3 regions of the Ruegeria sp. G5 genome follow, and region 1 is predicted to be linked to each of the others. Evidence: riboswitches for the same ligand, from Rfam matches in the RefSeq annotation. Region 1 holds a riboswitch; each other region holds the start of a gene.
The links. A riboswitch is a leader RNA that binds a small molecule or an ion and turns the genes downstream of it on or off. The one in region 1 is predicted to bind cobalamin.
Positions count from the first base shown of each region.

Region 2: linked by a shared signal. The riboswitch ahead of ACR0BD_RS13760 (hypothetical protein) and the one ahead of ACR0BD_RS04740 (CbtB domain-containing protein) in region 1 are both predicted to bind cobalamin.
Region 3: linked by a shared signal. The riboswitch ahead of ACR0BD_RS07035 (DUF1636 family protein) and the one ahead of ACR0BD_RS04740 (CbtB domain-containing protein) in region 1 are both predicted to bind cobalamin.

Region 1 is NZ_JBQFOK010000002.1:332,374-338,682, forward strand. Features, by position in the region: gene ACR0BD_RS04710 (CaiB/BaiF CoA transferase family protein) at 1-773, opposite strand, end outside; gene ACR0BD_RS04715 (thiamine pyrophosphate-binding protein) at 760-2,379, opposite strand; gene ACR0BD_RS04720 (DUF302 domain-containing protein) at 2,458-2,916, opposite strand; gene ACR0BD_RS04725 (DUF1636 family protein) at 2,986-3,396, shown strand; gene ACR0BD_RS04730 (hypothetical protein) at 3,393-3,887, opposite strand; gene ACR0BD_RS04735 (CbtA family protein) at 3,954-4,652, opposite strand; gene ACR0BD_RS04740 (CbtB domain-containing protein) at 4,657-4,827, opposite strand; cobalamin riboswitch at 4,864-5,071, opposite strand; gene cobF (precorrin-6A synthase (deacetylating)) at 5,116-5,859, opposite strand; gene cobA (uroporphyrinogen-III C-methyltransferase) at 5,852-6,309, opposite strand, start outside.
Region 2 is NZ_JBQFOK010000007.1:163,744-170,052, reverse strand. Features, by position in the region: gene ACR0BD_RS13775 (bifunctional 2',3'-cyclic-nucleotide 2'-phosphodiesterase/3'-nucleotidase) at 1-464, shown strand, start outside; RNA gene ffs (signal recognition particle sRNA small type) at 504-602, shown strand; gene ACR0BD_RS13765 (alpha/beta hydrolase family protein) at 609-1,376, opposite strand; cobalamin riboswitch at 1,628-1,846, shown strand; gene ACR0BD_RS13760 (hypothetical protein) at 1,931-2,335, shown strand; gene ACR0BD_RS13755 (protein-tyrosine phosphatase family protein) at 2,337-2,834, opposite strand; gene ACR0BD_RS13750 (DNA polymerase III subunit gamma/tau) at 2,994-4,745, shown strand; gene ACR0BD_RS13745 (YbaB/EbfC family nucleoid-associated protein) at 4,972-5,316, shown strand; gene recR (recombination mediator RecR) at 5,378-5,971, shown strand; gene ACR0BD_RS13735 (hypothetical protein) at 6,063-6,309, shown strand, end outside.
Region 3 is NZ_JBQFOK010000003.1:227,759-234,067, reverse strand. Features, by position in the region: gene ACR0BD_RS07055 (adenylate/guanylate cyclase domain-containing protein) at 1-651, opposite strand, end outside; gene ACR0BD_RS07050 (FecCD family ABC transporter permease) at 723-1,715, opposite strand; gene ACR0BD_RS07045 (ABC transporter substrate-binding protein) at 1,738-2,685, opposite strand; gene ACR0BD_RS07040 (ABC transporter ATP-binding protein) at 2,682-3,488, opposite strand; gene ACR0BD_RS07035 (DUF1636 family protein) at 3,485-3,841, opposite strand; cobalamin riboswitch at 3,943-4,152, opposite strand; gene ACR0BD_RS07030 (bifunctional enoyl-CoA hydratase/phosphate acetyltransferase) at 4,329-5,723, shown strand; gene ACR0BD_RS07025 (acetate/propionate family kinase) at 5,716-6,309, shown strand, end outside.

The DNA.
Region 1 (6,309 bases):
AGTATGACGTGCCCATCCGATGTTTCGTACACGTCATATGGAACGATGTTTGGATGGCCGTTACCCCTGCGTTGGGGAACTTTGCCGGACGTCAGATAATTCACACCTTCGTTGATCAGCCACGCGATTTGCGCATCCACCAGCGCGAGGTCGATATGTTGACCTTCTCCGGTCTGATCCCTGTGCCGCAGTGCGGCCAAGATGCCAACGCTGGCATACATACCGCACATAACATCGGCGATGCCCACTCCGACTTTCATCGGCGCACCGTCGGGGTCACCCGTCAGGGACATGATCCCACCATACCCCTGCGCCATCAGGTCATAGCCGGGTTTCGATGCGTTGGGCCCATCTTGCCCATATCCCGAGATTGAACAGTAGACGAGAGCAGGAAACTCCGTCGACAGCGTGGCATAGTCCAACCCGTATTTCGCCAGGCCGCCGGGTTTGAAATTTTCAATCAGGATATCCGCGTGCGAAGCCAGCCTACGGATTTCAGCCTGTCCTTCGGGCAAAGTGATGTCGATCGCAACAGACTTTTTGTTGCGGTTGGCGGACATGAAGTAGGCGCTTAAATCCGAGGGCACGCCCGCGGCATCTGTCACGTATGGAGGGCCCCATTGGCGTGTATCGTCGCCCCCGGTGGCGGGGTTTTCGATTTTGATGACGCTTGCCCCAAGGTCGCCCAACAATTGCGTGCAGGTCGGTCCGGCCAGAATACGGCTGAGATCCAGAACCTTTACGCCCTTCAGCGGCCCTTCAGATCCGGCCATCATATCCTCCGCGGTCGATTTCGGCAGCGATGATGGTGAAGGTATCTGCCTTGACGGCTGCATCCAAAGCGGCCCGCAGTTCTTCGCGGTTTCGAACGGTGTGCCCGTGGCCGCCGAAAGCACGACCCAGCGCGGCAAAGTCATGGCGGTCAAAGTCGACGCCTTTGTTGCCCATTTGCCGTTGTCTCTGCTTCAGCTCGATCAGGGCGAGGCTGGCGTCGACGAAAACAAGAAAGATTGGGTTTCCGCCCAGTTCTGCGGCAGTTGACAGCTCGCCCGCGACCATCAGGAATCCGGCATCGCCCGAAAAGCTGATAACCGGTCGTTCAGGTTCAGCCAGCTTCAGGCCAATCGCCATGGGCACCGCACACCCCATCGTGCAGAGCGCCGATGACTGGATCAGCCCGCGTTCCTCTGAGCAGTTCCACATTTGGCTTAACAGGATACGATGGGCACCGCTGTCCGCGGTCGCGAGTGTTTCTGCTGGCAGCGCCGCGCGGGTTTCGGCGATCACCGCCGCCGGTCCCCATTCGTCATCAGCAGGAAACGCCTGCGACAACGCAGCTTTGACCTTTTCAGGCTCTTGACCCGGCCATGTAGTACGGGCGGGGTTGCCTTTGGCGATCGCCTCCAGCGTTGCACCGGTATGGGCCACCATGTTCAGTCCGGCCTGATGCATATAGTGGTCGTTGGGAACAGCAGCGATATCGATGACACGCTTTTCGTTCGGGTCCCAGATTTCGCGCCAACCGGGGCGCATTTCGATCGGGTCATAGCCCAAACACAGCACCAGATCGGCCTGCTCGACCAGCGAAACAAGGTGCTTGTCGGCCAATGGCGAAAGACCCGCACCACCCAGACAGAGCGGATGATCCTCGGGGATAATACCCTTGGCTTTGTAAGTGGTAACGAACGGGATGCCAAAATGCTCTAGAAACGCCTGCACGACGTTGCGTGAATCGTCGTACAGCACATCCAGCCCAATGATTGCGATCGGCCGTTCGGCTTGCGCCACCCACCGGCGGGCTTTTTCGACGCAATTGCCTTCTGGGGCCACGGCGGCGATCTTTGCCCGGCGGCGCAGCTTGACCCCTGAGACACGGGTATCTGCGACCGAAATCGGCACGTCGATATGCACCGGCCCCGGACGAGGCTGGTTTGCAAGTGTCACCGCTTTGTCAGCAATGATATCTGCACCTTTGGCCGTTAGCGTGAAGGTTCCTTTGGTGATCGAGCGGTAGACCTGCGCGTGGTCCATCACCTGATGGGTGTAGGTCAGTGCCTCGTCGGCGTCCACGCAACCTGTCAGCACAATCATCGGTACGCGATCTTGCAACGCGTTGGCGACTACGTTGATGCCATTCATCGCGCCGGGACCCAATGTTGCCACCAGAATGGCAGGGGCCCCATCCCGGTGATGCACGGCCTCGGCCATGAAACCAGCGGCGTTCTCGTGCTTGGTCAGGTGGAACTGAATTCCGGCCTGCTCCAACGCATCGACCAAGGTCAGTACCTCACCACCGGGCATACCAAATGCGTGACGGCATCCGGCCTCGTACAAACGTTGGGCCAGCAGATCCGCAGCGCGGGGCGAGAGGTCTTGCATCAGTCGTGCTCCGAAGAATTGTTTCACTGCAGATTGCGGAGGACAGCCCCAGACGCAAGTCGGATCACGCCAGTGTGACTATTTGACTGCAGTTTCGGCGATGGATTGGAACTTGCCATCCAGTTCTTCCGCTATGTCGCGCAGGGGCTCCCCACCTTCGTAGACATAGGGCGCAAAAACAAAGCTTGGAGTCTTATAGGACAAAGTTGCCGTGCCATCGTCGTTTTCGGTCACGTAAAACCGAATTGGCGCTTCGATCATCGCATTCACAGAGGTTTCAAGCACACGCACTGCATATTCGTTGTTAAACGCACCAATGACGCGGTTGCCCGGTATCGTGATTCCACGGGACGCAGCGGCCTTGGTCGGCCCGGCTTGTGTGACGACGATCAAACCGTTTTTCTTAACTGCCGCTTTCGTATCTTCCACCAACTCGTCATAGCTTTTGCCGGTTGGATACACGGCCCATCCGGACAGAGGCTCATCAGCCCATGCTGGCATGGCCAAAAACGCGAGAGTCGCCCAAAACGCCTTCATATCGCTATCTCCTTTGGTGAAGCTGGGTGATAATTGCCAGAAACAGAGATTTCGCGCACTCACAATCTTGTGCGTATTCAGGATTGCTCGCGCCGTGCGAAAGGCGCAAAACGTCCCGGCAATGAAAAGAAAGGTCAGGTTGCAATGCGCCTGTTGATCTGCAGCAGCTGTTCTGGTGCCCGGGATCGGGAGGTGGAAGAGCTATCCATAAAACAGGCCCTGGAGCACTTGGCGCTGGCAGAGCAGGTCGAAGTGACCGAGCACGCCTGCTTCAGCGGATGTGCCGAGCCTGTTGCTTTGGCGATGCAGGCAGAGGGGCGGGCGACCTATGTCTTTTCTGGTGTCAACGTAACGACTGATGCAGATGACATTGCAGCGACCTGTCAGGCATATCTGGACAGCCCCAAGGGCTGGATCGAAGACGCCCGGCCATGCGGTCGCCTTCGAATGTGCTTGCGCGCGCGCATTCCTGCGCTTTAGTCGACCTGAACGGTAACGGCGGCACTGACCGGTACGTTGTCCACCATCAGAGGGCTGTGACCATTTGCGTTCAGGGAAACTGAAACCTCGACCTCTCCCTTCGGAAGCTGATCAATATGCATCCAGTTTCCGTAAAGCCGGGCCAATTTCTGACCGTTGACATAGACGTGCGCGTGACCCTCGCCGGGGATATCCTCGGCTGAGGCATTCTCGGGCGAAAACCGGAAGTTCCGCGGTACGACTTGCAGGTTCCAACCGGCCAACGGATCTTGCGTCAACGCGATTTCCAAGCCGGGTGCGTCTTCGCCGGCGGGCAGGTTGATGGCGGCCGAATGATCGTGGGCCGCTGCTTCGGAATGCGAAGCCCCGTGGTGGGCAGGATCGCCGTGGTCGTGGCCATCAAAGGTGACCCCGTTTGCGGCGGCGACAACAAATCCCGCGCCGCTGCCAAAGACCAGGCCGATTGCGAAAAGGGCAAGTGAGCGTGCCATTTCGTGTTCCTTGCATGCAAACATAGACACGCCGGGCAGGACCCGGCGTGTCAAAGCTGAATTAAATCAGGCCGTTACTTCTGCGCGTTGACCTTCGTGTTGCCAGAAATAGCCCGCGAATGCGCCAACCAGCACCCAGGCCACCAGACCGATGCCAAAGGCACGCGCGGCGAACAAAGCGCCAATCTCGGTCGGTACCGGGCCTGTGAAGACATCGGGTTCCGGAGCACCAATAAGGTGAGGGGCAACGAAAAGGGCAGCCGCGATCAGGTAGCTTACAAGGTTGCTGCCGAACGCGATCAGCCACAATGCCACAACTGCGGTTGCGACAGTGGCAAACCACCAAACCTGACGCGCGTACACGTCCGCTGCAGCTACGCCGGGAACTTCGGGTGCCAGAGAAAAGCCAGGGGCCAGGTGGAAGGCGATGAAACCGGCCAAACCCCACAGAACACCTGTGCGTCCGTCAATCTTGTGACCGTTGCCTTCTGCAACCGACATAAGCGCGACCATCAACAGCGCATACCCTGTGTAGGTAAGCATTGTGAAAATGACACTCAGCGCGTCGCGGAACAGTTCCGAAAACATACCGGGCAACTCGGGATGGGCTGAAACCGGGTCAGCGCCAAAATGCACCAATTCGCCCGACTCATAGAGTTCGGCGTGCAGTAAAACAGGTTGCACAAAAACCAACTGCAGCAAGGCGGCAATCAGCCCTGCTGCAGCACCAGCGAACAACGCGCTGGTCAAAATGCGGCTAAACATGGTGTTAGTGGCAGGGGAAGCCGGTCGCGTGACGCACGTCATGAGCAGCGTCATGCAGGGCGGCTGCCTGAACGTGACCGGTCAGCGTGATAATACCCAGGCCCAAAACCACTGCGAACATAACGGGCAGAATGCCAGCGCGTGAGGCCGATGCGGTTGCTGTTTGAGTCGCCATTCTAGTTCTCCTTTGCCGCCGCACCCGACGGCCGGTGTTTCAATACGTTGCCCGGCAGGTCTCCTGGCTCGCGGGTCGGTGCCTCTGTTCGCCTTCCCCCTGAAAAATCAGGAGTGGCTGGTTGAACAGGGGCTCTCCGCTTACAGTCGCGGGGGCGGCTGTGGAGTTGACCATTGGCGTGATCGCACCACATTCCCTCTTAGCCTACCAGCATCTCCGGCAGGACCAGACCCGTTCATTTAGCCCTTAGAGGTGCGCTGGCGCAATCGCCATTTGCGACATTTTTGGTCAGTTCACGCGCTTTTTTAGAAGATAGATGTCCATGATCCAGCCATGCTGGCTTCGGGCGCGGGCTCGGGTTTCCAGGATCTGTTGTGCAACTTCGGACAATTGTCCTTTGATCAGGATTTCTTCCTTCATCCCGACGTAAGCGCCCCACCAGATGTCAAACTCTGCCATCTCAAGGCTTTGGAACGAGCATTCTCCGTCCAGCATGACGGCGACCTTCGCGGTGACGTCGGGCCAACCCTCTTCGCGGATGCGTCGCCCGGTTGTAACAACATACGGCGCACCCAGATCATTGATCGGGATCGCATGGGCCGCGGTAAGCGCCTGAAGCGCCGTGATTCCGGGGATCACACGTGTCGACGGCTTCGGTTGCAGCCGAGACGCGATTCGCAAGGAACTGTCGTAGAGCGAGGGGTCCCCCCAAATCAGCAATGCAACGTGGCGCGCCTGAGGGTGGGCCGCAATCGCGTCTTGCCAACGCAACGCAATGGCATCGTGCCATTCGTCAACGCCCCGCAGGTATCCATCATCCGACCGGCGCTTGGGAATGTCGAAATAAGCGATCGTTGGCGGCGTTTCGGTCACCTGCGCGATGATCTCTTCCCGAAGCCCTGCCAGATCGGCCTTGTTTTCACCTTTTCGCGGGATCAGGATCAAATCTGCGGCCCGAATAGCCTTCGCGCCTTGAAACGTCACGTGATCGGGGTTGCCGGTGCCGATACCGACCAGTGTCAGGTCAAACATTGTCGAACTCTGCCAGCGGGCCGTACAGGATCAATGCGGGCGCGGTGCCGATGTCGGAACTTAGTTTGTCGGACAGCGCTCCGACCGTTGCGCGGTGCAGCTTTTGGTCTGGTGTTGACACAGACTCGGCCATCAAGGCTGGGGTGTCCAACGGCAGCCCATGCTCGTTCAGTGCTTGGACCAGCAAAGGAAAGGTACGTTTTCCCATGAAAACCACTGTGGTTGCGTCCGGGTCGGCTAATGCTGGCAGGTTCAGGTCCTGGGGCAGTTTCCCGCTGACGTCATGGCCAGTTACAAACTGCACGCGCCGTGCCGTCAGGCGGCGGGTTAACGGAATGCCTGCGGCAGCTGCGGCGGCGACCGCCGACGGGATTCCCGGAATGATTTCGTACGCGATTCCGGCGGCGCGCAGGGCAACCAGCTCTTCCTCAAGACGCCCGAACATCCCAC
Region 2 (6,309 bases), on a different contig from region 1:
GGTACAATTTCGATGTTCTGCACGGCTTGACCTATGAGATCGACCTGTCGAAACCGGCAAGATTCGATGCGCGGGGTAGATTGATGACCTCCGATGCCAACCGTATCAAAGATCTTCGGTTCAACGGCCGACCAGTCGAGGACAAAGAACGATTCGTTGTTGCCCTGAACAATTACCGGGCCAACGGTGGCGGCCACTTTCCGTTTGTTGGCCGCGCAACGCATGTTCCACTGCCGGTACTGCCTATCCAACATATTGTGAGGGATTACCTGAGCGGTGTTTTGCCGCCCGATCCATTGGAAAAAACGCCCCCTGCCTTCAGGTTACACCCTGTGCCCGGTGCATATGCGGTATTGAAAACAGGATTGCAGGCGCAACAGCACTTTGATGAGCTAAGCGTTTATGAGCCGGTAATCCTGGATCATGACAGTGAAGGGTTCCTGATCGTCCGCTTGACGCTCTGACGGGTTGCCAATTGCGCATTGCGCGCCTATATCGGCTGTCGAGAGGTTGGCGCGGGCGAGCGCCTCGCCAACCTGGTCAGGTCCGGAAGGAAGCAGCCACAACGAGCCCCGCTTGGGTCGATGTCCAACCTCTCACTTAATTCCTTACAAGTCGTTTGTTGTGGACTGCGCTGCAATAAGCCGCGGCCAGACGGCTGCATTTCGACGCGCAAAAGCGCCGATATGCCCTACTTTCTCCAAATCGAACTCCCGCGGCGTCAAAAGATGCCGACGCGCGGTCGGACCGTATAGGTCGGCAAGTCGCCAAACGGCCTTGGGTGGGACAGTCTGGTCATCTGCAAAGCTGAACAGATCGACCGGCTTTTGCCATTCGACCCAGCGCGCCTTTGGTAACGAAGTGCCTATATCAGGCAAATAGCTACGAGGATCCGTACACCATTTGCGCCATTGCCAGTAGACCGGCGCAGGAAGGTCAGTTCCAAAACCCAATGCTTTGCCGGGCAGGTAGCCAAGGGCCTTTACAGTCAATGGCGCATGACCGTACCAGAACAGCGATGCCAACGCCCGATATGGCCAAGGATGATCGTTAACCGTCACAAGTCCCGAGCAGACACAAATCATACGGTCAATAAATTCGATATCGGGTTGAACAGGGCCCAGCATCCCGCCCAGGGAATGACCGATGCTCCAGTGTTTGGCTCGCGGATATCTTTTACGCATTTCCGCTCGGGCGGCTGGCATATCTGTCAGGGCCCAATCAGCCATCGTCACCTTAGCGTTGCGCATGCGGCCCGTCATTGAATGGCCAAACGCGCGGTAATCATAGGTCAGACAGGCAATCCCCTGCTCTTCAGCCAGCCAACGCGCAAAATGCTGGTAATAATCACGCGGCACACCAGTCGCACCATGTATGACTACTGCGATCTACGGGTCGGCAACTGGCAGGTACAAACGCGCAGACAAATGCGCATCGCCGATCGGGATGCGAAAATCTTCGGTCATTACCGGTGGCTTGACGTCTAACATGGTGCTGCGTTGGCTATTCTAAACTGCTTAGTTCACCTAAATCGCCACGTTCTATCCTTCGGAGTCAAGACCCACTCTGCTTGACCAAACGTCCACTTGTTTTGGCCACAGTTCGCTTGACTCGGGGGCCATGCACCCGCTAGCGATTGGGTGATGGTTCTTGCCCCGATGCCGGGGCCGGATGAAAAGGGAACACGGTGCGGTTCACCCGGCGATGCCGGATCAGACCAAATCCGAGACTGCCCCCGCAACTGTAAGCGGTGAGCGATGCTGAAACACCACTGGCCAGACGGCTGGGAAGGTCAGCAAAGCAACGACCCGCAAGTCAGGAGACCTGCCATCGCACGAAAACCGAAACTCGGGCGGGGTGTCCGGGCAGGTCTGCAGCATGGCTGAGCTACCTGATCCACACCCTTCGTCCCGCGCGCGGAGGGCGCAATATGATCTGGAAGACCAAAACACACGAATACACCGCAACTGTGTGCCAAAAAACCGGCAAACCTTGCCCTGCTCTGGCACGCATGGCGCGCGCGTTAGCAGAAGCAACGGCAAGCGCTAAACCAGTTACAACAGATGCATTCGAAATCGAAGGCAGCAGCGACCTGTCCCATTGCGCTGCCGGATGCACGGCCCGTTTTCGGGCGCATCCCGCGCAAATCCGGGTGTTCTGCGATACAGACCCGGATGTTTCTACGGACCAACTTGACGGCTACGCAGACATGATGTTCGGAACAGTGTTCACAACCAGACCCGCAGGATTTTTGGTGAACCCGCCATGCGCCATGCTGGAGGTTTCAGCACTTGCGCCTCGGGCTGCATCCAACGAACACCGCGCCGGCGCTTGAATCAACGAGGCGTTTGGGCTGGTTTGCTGGCCCATTTCAACTGTGCATCCGTTTCCGCGGCACAGGGGCGAACCGCTCGCAGTCGCGCCAACGCCTGATCTGGTCGCTCTCCGTGTTCAACCATCAGGCGCATGGCGATCATCCCAGACCGGCCGCATCCGCCCTTACAGTGAACAAGGATGCGTCCTGCGTTTTTCAAGGCTGTGGCAACCTCTGAACACACGTCCCGCCATAGGGCCTCAGTCGCAGGTGATGGTGCGCCGAAATCAACAATGGGCAGGTGTACCCATTTGATTTTGCCAAGCGCCAAATCTGAACCCAGCGAACCGGCACCGCCGCTCTGCAGCTCAGCCTCGGTTGTCATCGACAACACCATATCGGGGCGCCAGGACAGGATCGACTGAAGATCCCGCGCGTAATTCCCGTCACGACCGGGCAACGGGCTGAGCGCAACCATGCCTTCACCCACGTTGACGGGATATATAGCGAACCGCTCCATGTTTTCTCCCTTCGCCTGCGCATAACGCTGAACCACCGCGCAGGGCCGGTGTATCCGCCAATAGACCGGCTGCCAAAGCGAATTTCCTGTCCTGCTGTGGTGGACGCGGGCGGCAGGGCTCTCTACGCTGCAATTTGATACGAATCCGACAGAGCAGACATGACCGACAGCCCCAGCCCCGCCTATCAGGTGCTTGCCCGCAAATACCGCCCGGAAACCTTTGCCGACCTTGTGGGTCAGGACGCGATGGTGCGCACCCTGAAAAACGCGTTCGAAGCGGACCGCATCGCGCAAGCTTTTATCATGACGGGTATTCGTGGCACCGGCAAAACCACTACGGCGCGGATCATTGCCAAGGGCATGAACTGCATTGGACCTGACGGACAAGGCAAGCCAACCACCGAACCCTGCGGGCAATGTGAGCATTGCGTGGCGATCATGGAGGGCCGCCACGTCGATGTGATGGAGATGGACGCCGCCAGTCGCACCGGTGTGAATGACATCCGTGAGATCATAGACAGTGTGCGGTACCGCGCTGCGTCCGCCCGTTACAAGATCTATATCATCGATGAGGTTCACATGCTGTCGACCAGTGCGTTCAACGCGCTGCTCAAGACGCTTGAGGAACCGCCCGAGCATGTAAAGTTCATCTTTGCCACAACCGAGATTCGCAAAGTGCCCGTGACGGTATTGTCCCGCTGTCAGCGCTTTGACCTGCGGCGGATCGAACCCGAAGACATGATCGGCCTTCTAAACAAGATCGCAGCCGCAGAGAATGCGCAGATCGCCGAAGACGCGCTGGCCCTGATCACGCGTGCCGCCGAAGGCTCGGCACGGGATGCAACCTCGCTGCTGGATCAGGCGATCTCACATGGTGCAGGAGAAACCAGCGCTGAACAGGTCCGCGCGATGCTGGGTCTGGCGGATCGTGGCCGGGTACTGGACCTAATGGACATGATCCTGCGTGGTGATGCCTCAGGCGCGCTGGCGGAACTCAGCAGCCAATACGCCGAAGGCGCAGACCCGCTGGCCGTGCTGCGCGACCTGGCCGAGATCACCCACTGGGTCTCGGTCGTCAAAATCACCCCTGATGCCGCAGAAGACCCCACGGTGTCCCCCGATGAACGCGCCCGCGGGCAGCAAATGTCTGAGGCCCTGCCAATGCGTGTTCTGACCCGCATGTGGCAGATGCTTCTGAAAGCGCTCGAGGAGGTCTCGGCCGCCCCCAACGCCATGATGGCCGCCGAAATGGCCGTGATCCGCCTGACTCATGTGGCCGACCTGCCCAGCCCGGAAGAGCTGATCAAACGGTTGCAGGACGCGCCGCCCCCGCCGCCAAATGGCGGACCCGGCGGCGGAATGCCCGCCCCAACGCACGCCGCACAGGCCCCGGTGGCCACCGCCTATGCAGCGCCCGCGCGCGGCGGGGCCGGTGCCCCGACAGCAGCACTGGCGCAGGATGTGCAGACGGCTCTGGCGCGGTATCCCAGTTTTGAACACGTGGTCGAACTCATCCGTACGAACCGGGATGTGAAACTGCTGGTCGAGGTAGAAAACGGAGTCCGCCTGGTGTCCTACCAACCGGGACGGATTGAGTTTACACCCACGGATTCTGCACCCACCGATCTTGCTGCGCGGATCGGCACGGCGCTGCAACGCTGGACCGGAAACCGTTGGGCGGTCACGATCGTGGCCAACGGAGAAGCCGCAACCATCGCCGAACTGCGCGATGCTGCCGATCTGGCGGTCAAGGCCGAAGCCGAGCAGCACCCTTTGGTTCAGGCGGTTCTGATGCATTTCCCGAAAGCCCGGATCAAAAGCGTGGAAACCCCCGAACAACGCGCCGCCAAAGTCGAAACCGAAGCTCTGCCCGAGGTCGAGGACGAATGGGATCCGTTCGAGGAAGACTGACATCGGCCTGCCAAAATCCACAAACGCTCCCGCGCCCGCCACGGGCCATCGGCTGACGCCGATACCCCTGAGCGGCCTTGGGCCCGGCAGCGCGGGCAAAGCTCGCGCTGCCGGGCCCAACGGGAGGAAAGGTCTTGCCAAAGACCTTGACGACGGGCGGGAGCCCTTGTGCCGCATGCACAGCGCCCGTATTTAGACTGCAAACCGAACCACAGGAGAATACACGATGCTCAAAGGATTAGGCGGTCTGGGCGACATGGCCAAGATGATGAAATCCGCGCAGGACCTGCAAACCAAGATGACCGACATGCAGGAAGAGCTGAACAACCTGATGGTTGTGGGCGAATCCGGTGCAGGTCTGGTCAAAGCCACCGCCACCGCCAAGGGCGAGCTCAAAGGTCTGGACATCGACCCCTCGATCTTTAACGGCGATGACAAGGAAGTGGTCGAAGACCTGATCCTCGCAGCCATCAAGGACGCCCAAACCAAGGCGGCCGAGCGTTCTCAGGCAGAAATGGCCAAGCTGACCGAAAGCATGGGTCTGCCCGCGGACATCAAGCTGCCGTTCTGACCTTCATATTTTCCCAAATACTCCCGCCGGAGACACCATCCGGCCCCAAACAGGACAGGCCGTGAGCTCGAACAGCGACATCGACAATCTGATCGACCTGATGGCCAAACTGCCCGGCCTCGGCCCCCGCTCGGCCCGCCGCGCGGTGCTGCACCTGATCCGCAAACGCGCCCTGCTGCTGACGCCCCTGTCGGACGCCATGCAGCAGGTCGCCATCACCGCCCGCGAATGCCTGAACTGCGGCAACGTGGGCACCACCGACATCTGCGACATCTGCAACGCCGAAGCCCGCGCGACCGGAGAGCTCTGCGTGGTCGAAGATGTGGCCGACCTCTGGGCGATGGAGCGCGCAGGCGTGTTCAAAGGCCGCTATCACGTGCTGGGCGGGACTTTGTCTGCGCTGGACGGCATCGGCCCGGACGAGCTGCGCATCCCGCGCCTCAAGGACAGGGTCATGGCCGAAGGCATCACCGAGGTCATCCTTGCCCTGAACGCCACGGTCGATGGCCAGACCACCGCCCATTACATCGCGGATCAGCTAGAGGGTCAGGTTCGCCTGACCTCACTGGCGCAGGGAGTGCCGATTGGCGGGGAACTGGATTATCTGGATGACGGGACGATTACGGCGGCGTTGCGGGCGCGGAAGGACATCTGATTATGTCGACGACGGCTTTATCTCAGACAGCAATCCATACTGCGCACTTGGTCGCGCGTAATTCAGTAAGCTAGTTTAAGCGTCGAAAACGATGGATCACCAGCGCTTCGGACCAATGACCCCGGCAAACCGCCTGCAAAGGCGGATTGTTAACTTGTCTGCTCCCAAAGCAAATACGCAGCCCAAAGTCCTGATCAACACAACCCCCAAAGCTGGCACCTACCTTGCAGCGCTTGCACTTGAAAAAGTGGGTTACACCCCTGTTAGGTTGCATCTTGCTGACAGATTCTATCATGACAATCGTGATGTTCCGGATCACGAAATTCATCACGATCCGC
Region 3 (6,309 bases), on a different contig from region 1:
TTGCAAACGTGCTGCAAGATTCAGGATTGGCCCGGTCATCGCGCCTTCTTCGTGGGTGTTTTCGCCGATGGTATCACCAACAACAACGTCACCGCTTGCTATCCCGATCCGTGCGGCCAGCGGTTGGCCGTCTGGTGTCTTCAAGTTCTGAACACGCGCAACAGAGTCCAACCCGGCTTTGATGGCGCGGATTGCGTGGTCTTCAAACGCTCTGGGCCAGCCGAAAAAAACCAAAAGCCCATCACCCAGATACTTGGCGACATATCCACCGTATCTGGATACGGCACCCGCCACAGCATCCTGATAGTTCTGTAACAACAGGCGCATGTCTTCAGGGTCGAGCCGGTTTGTCAGTTCGGTCGAACCAACAAGGTCAGCGAAGAATACAGTCAGATGCCTTCGCTCGGCTGTGGCGGGAGTGGGAGGCTGGGGTGAGACTTGAGGTGTACTAGCTGTGCTTTCAGGCAGCTGTTTCATGCTTTCGATAGCGGCCAGAAGAATTTTCCGATGCCCGAGAGAGACACCGATTTCCTTGAGGTCATCATTTGTCAGAAGCGGCAAAGCACGACCGTCGACGTCATTCTCCAAAAACGCGTCAGTATACTGGTCCAGTCCAAGTTCTTTCAGCCAAGGGCCGACCTCAAAACTCATTCTGAGATCATGCGGTCGAATCCGTTTTTGATCAAGCGGAGCGAATTGTGCCCACATGGGACATGAGCGCGTCATCGTTTTTGCTTGGCTGTGCGCAAAAGCAGAATGAAAACGAATACCGAACCCAAAGAAGTCGTTACGATACCCACAGGTAATTCCTGCGGGGCAAGTATGAGGCGGCTGAGTATGTCGGACCCGGTCAACAGGACCGCCCCAACAACTGCCGCTGTTGGAATCAGATGGTGGTGCAACGGGCCGGCGATGCCGCGAGCAATGTGCGGCACCATCAGGCCTACAAACCCGATAACGCCCGCTACTGACACGAATGCAGCCGTCGCCAGTGCCGCAACGAAGAACATTTTGAACCTCAACCCCTGAACCGGAACACCCAACGTCGTTGCCGTCAGATCACCGGTGAGCAAAGCGTCCAGCCAACGCCCTCGGTAAAGTGCGTATGCCAGAACCAGCAGCAAACCGGCGCAGACCAATGGAAACATCTCCCATCTGGCCAGACCGAGACCACCCAGCATCCAGAAAATCACAGAATGCGCCGCGCGATTGTCTCCGGCAAAAATCAAATAATTGGTTACTGCGGAAAAAAGAAATGACACCGCGAGCCCGGCCAATATCAGTTTTTCGGGTGCACTGGTGCGCAAGCCATGCACCAAAGCCAGCACGATGCCCGAGGCCACCAACCCTCCGCAAAAGGCGGCCAGAGGCAAAGTCCAGACCCCAAGAATATCGCCGGTAACGGTGATGACAAACACAGCCCCTGCCGCCGCACCGGAAGACAGCCCGAACAAAAACGGATCGGCTAGGTCGTTTCGCGTGGTGGTCTGCAACACTACGCCGACGACGCCGAGGCCTGCGCCAATAACCGCCGCGAAAAGAGCCCGCGGTAAGCGCAGATCGAACACGATGCGATGACGGGGGGACATTTCGCCAACTGACAGACCGGTTCCCAACAGAACGGCATCGAAAGTCTCCGACACAGGTATGTGGGTCGTTCCGTAGACTGTTGAAACCAACAAGAGGGCCGCCAGAATGGCCGCCCCCCCAAGCAATGTCAGACCCAAGTGCCCCAACTTAATTCAGGTCAGGATGCATGGCCCGCGCCATTTTCGAGATTGCCTCGATATTTGCGGGTCCGGGTGTCAGTTCCTCGTAACGCAAGCCGATCCAGCGTTTGTTTTTCACGGCATCGGTTAGGGACATAACGGGGTGTTCCTGAAGAAACCTGAACGTGTCTTCGGCACCGTTTCCTGTTTGATAGTCCAGCAATACAAGGAATTCTGGGTTGGCGGCGGCTACAGTCTCCCATGACGTGCGACCCCAACTGGTGTCCATGTTATGGGTTACGTTTTCTCCACCCGCCGCCGCAATCATCGCATCCGGTATTGCAAATTTACCTGCGGTAAATGGCGCGTCTGCCGGACCATCCAGAAGAAAGACGCGAGGTTTTGTAAGACCCGCCGTTTGTGCTTGGATTTTGGCAAGCTCATCTCTCCAATCTCGAACCAAGGTTTCGGCTTTTTCTTCGACATGCATCACTTGCCCCAGGCGCAATACATCGTCGAACAAAAGGTCCATGCTGGCCACCGGACGGTCTTTGTTGATGTGGACACAGCTTTCCGTAAGGATCATTGTCTTGATCCCGAACGGTGCCAAAGTATCCGGCGTCACCTCGCCACCAGGTCGCATGCCATAGTACCATCCGGCAAAAAACAGGTCTGGCTCTGCCGCAACCAGATTTTCGATGGTGGGATATTTCGGAGCAAGTTCGGGAATGTCACCTCGCAGGGTATCGAACTCGGGGCTTGTCTTATACCAACCGGTGATACCTGTAAGACCTACGATTTTGTCTTGCAGACCCAAGGCAAAAGCCATGTCGGTCATGTTCATATCATGAACAACCAGACGTTCGGGTTGTGTTTCGAACACAAGCGGTTCACCGCAATTGTCGACGGTGATTTCATGCGCTGCAACACCGCCTGTCATGGCTGCAATCAAAGCCATAGACACAACTAGTTTCATTCAGGGGAACTCCGGTTAGAATTTGAAACAGAGGATTTTCGGATATCGAGCGCCGGGATCTCGCGCCCTTCGTGGTGAAAGCGCAGGTACTCAACGCCAAAGGTGTCACGTACCCGCTCAGCTGTCAGAACGTCGGCCACTGCACCAAACCCGGACAGCCTCGCAGATTTCATCAATGCCACATGGGTGGCGAACTCAGGGATCATGACCAGATCATGAACGATCATCACCACGGTGATTCCAAGATCTGCAATCAAGGAAAGCATTCGACCCTTGGCGTCCGGATCCAGATGGTTTGTCGGCTCGTCCAGAAACAAAAGCGACGGTCTTTGTGCCAGCGCACGCGCAATATGCGCCCGTTGGCGTTCACCACCGGACAAAACGGCCATACGCTTGTTCGCCAACGCGGTCAGACCAGTACGATCGAGAATGCGGTCTAAATCCCGTGCGTGCTGATCGACAGAGCGGTCTGCCTGGATCGGTATCTGGCCCAAAGCAACATAGTCTTTAAGGAACAAGCGGCCGTCGGGCAGCTCTTGCTGACTGACAACTGCGATCATCCTTGCCCGTTCGACCGCCGACAATGCGCGAAGACTACGCCCTTTGATTTCTATATCGCCGTGAACCAGCGTCTCTGCGCCACATAGCAGGTTCAAAAGTGTGGTTTTGCCCGCGCCATTCGGCCCCGCAATTGCAAGGATAGAGCCTTCCTCAAGGTCGAATGAAACATCCTGCAGCAACGCCTCACCGGATTGGGCAAAATAGCTTACGTCACTGGCCTGCAAAAAGGTTTTCTGGCTCATTTCTCTGGCCTCACAACCAAGGCAGGTATGCGCGCCAGCGTCTTTTCGTATAGGGCGGCAGGTCGATCTGAGGCGTTTGTCCAACCGTCGACGCTTTTATCATATTGGCGCGCAAATTCGGCCAGAGCATCGAGGTCTTGCGCCGTTTCAATTCCTCCAAAGAGGTAATGTGCTTTTCCGTTTCCCTGAAACCCAACCGTGGTTGGGGATGCACATCCGGCCATGCAATCGACGGTTCGGATGACAAAACTACTGGGAAGTTCCGGGCGCAAAGCCGCTGCAATTGCGTCGGCGTTCACGGTCCCGCGACAGGTTGAGCATACCAAAAGAACGTGATCTGCCGCGTTAGACATGGCACGGCCTGCTGAACGCCCGTGAGCCGGGTGATTTGGAAACGATGCCAGCCGGCGTATGCAGCGCCATGATGCCTCCTTCCAGGACACCCCGCCCCGGGTTGGTTACACTTCAGATGGCAGGTCTCCTGACTTACGGATCAACGCTATGCCACCCTTCCCGGCCCAAGTGGGCCAGTGGGAAATTGGCGTCGCTCACCGCTTACAGTTGCGGGGGCAGTTACGGATTTGGCTCGAGTTCACGCGCCTCACCGTATTCCCTTTTCATCCCTGGGGCTCAGCCTTTGGGAACCATCTGTCGCGTCATTGCCCGAGATCGTATTTCTGGTCAATACGAAAACAGACGTAATCGAATTGTCGCAATTTCATGGGAATTAGTTATGGCGCTTGACCTGACTGACCCGAAGCCTACAACGGCGACGACCTCTCAATTCCAGATCAGCGTTCCTTGCAACAGACCCGCTGCCAACAGCAAAGCTGACAGATCATGAAGATATTGGAAAATCGGACCTTTTCACAACTGAACGTCGGAGATCAGGCACAGTTGACGCGGTTGTGCACAGTAGACGACCTATATGCCTTTGCGTCAGCATCGGGCGATCACAACCCGCTGCACCTTGCTGCCTATGACGGGGATGGGGATGGGCGACCAGAAGCGATCGCCCCTGCGCTTTGGCCAGCAGCGCTTATCGCCGCTGTTTTGGGTAATATTTTGCCGGGTGCGGGTACACAGACCCGTCGCGTGGACTTAACGTTTCACGCACCAGTGGTGGCCGGTGATGAGCTGACTGCCTTTGTCACAGTCGCTGAAAAGCGCGACGACGGCGATTTGGTATGCACAACAGAAGTACACCGAGTGGGCGATAATATTCAGGTGCTAAGCGGTTCTGTTCAGGTCACGCCGCCGACCCAACACATGGAATTCGACTCGGTCGAAGTGCCGGGTCTTGTGGTACAGCGGCATCGCCATTTTGATGCTCTGCTTGAAAAAGCCCGACCGCTGGAGCCGATGCCAACTGCCGTGGTGGCACCCGAGGATCCAAATTCGCTTGGGGGCGCGCTGCTTGCCTATTCCAACGGGATCATTTTACCCATTCTAGTGGGCGATCCAGACAGAATTGCCAAGGCTGCCGCAGAGTTGGATGCCGACTTGGACGGGATCGAAATCGTCGAGGCAACTACCCACAGGTTGGCAGCACACCGTGCGGTTGATCTTGTTTTCGAGGGGCGCGCGCAGACCTTGATGAAGGGATATCTTCACACGGATGAACTGCTGCACGCCGTCTTGCGCCGTGAAAAAGGGCTGCGCACGGGGCGTCGCTTGTCGCATGTTTTCGTTATGGACGTTCCCGGCATGTCGCGCCCGATTATGGTTACAGACGCTGCGGTGAACATCGCGCCGGATTTGGAAACCAAGGCGGATATTGTCCAGAACGCTATTCATCTGGCCCATTCGATCGGAATCCAGACACCCAAGGTTGGCGTGTTATCTGCTGTGGAAACTATAAACCCGCACATGCCGTCATCAGTTGATGCGGCGCTTTTGTCCAAGATGGCTGAGAGGGGTCAGATAACCGGCGGTCTGGTGGATGGACCCTTGGCGATGGACAACGCGATTGATCTGAATGCGGCCCGAACCAAGGGGATCAAATCCGAGGTTGGCGGCGCAGCCGATATTCTTGTCGCCCCGAATATCGAGGCGGGGAACATGGTGGCCAAACAGCTGACCTTTATTTCCCACGCCGAAGCTGCTGGTATCGTTCTTGGGGCTGCCGCGCCAATCATTCTGACGTCTCGATCGGACGATGACGCATCGCGCTTGGCATCCTGCGCGGTGGCCGCACTACACGCAGTTGCAACGAAGGGTATAATCCATGGCTGATCACGTATTGGCGTTGAACGCCGGTTCCTCGTCGTTGAAATTCGCACTGTACGAATTGGTCGAAGATAACCGCCCAAGCATGCGATGGCGGGGTCAGATTGAACGGCTTGGGGATGCACCGCGTCTGATGGCACAGTCCGCGGGTGGCCGGTCGATCAACCGACCATTGGCGAATACCAAAACACATGACGAAGCGATCCATGCGTTTCTTGAGACAGCGCGGGAATATCTGCCAGATATCCATGTCCGGGCCATCGGGCACCGGGTTGTCCACGGCGGTACGATCTATTCTGAGCCCGTTCTGATCGACGACGGCGTCATCGAAACCCTAAGCAGCTTCATCCCGTTTGCACCTCTGCATCAGCCTTACAGCCTTGCCGGCATCCGTGCCGCAAGCGCGGCTTTTCCGGGCACCACTCAGATCGCTTGCTTTGACACAGCGTTTCATCGCACGCACCCGTGGGTTAACGATACGTTCGCGCTGCCGCAAAGCTACTATGAAAAAGGGGTGAGGCGGTACGGTTTCCACGGCCTCAGCTATGACTATGTCTCGCAAAAGCTGAAGGAAATCGCGCCGGGCCTCTAT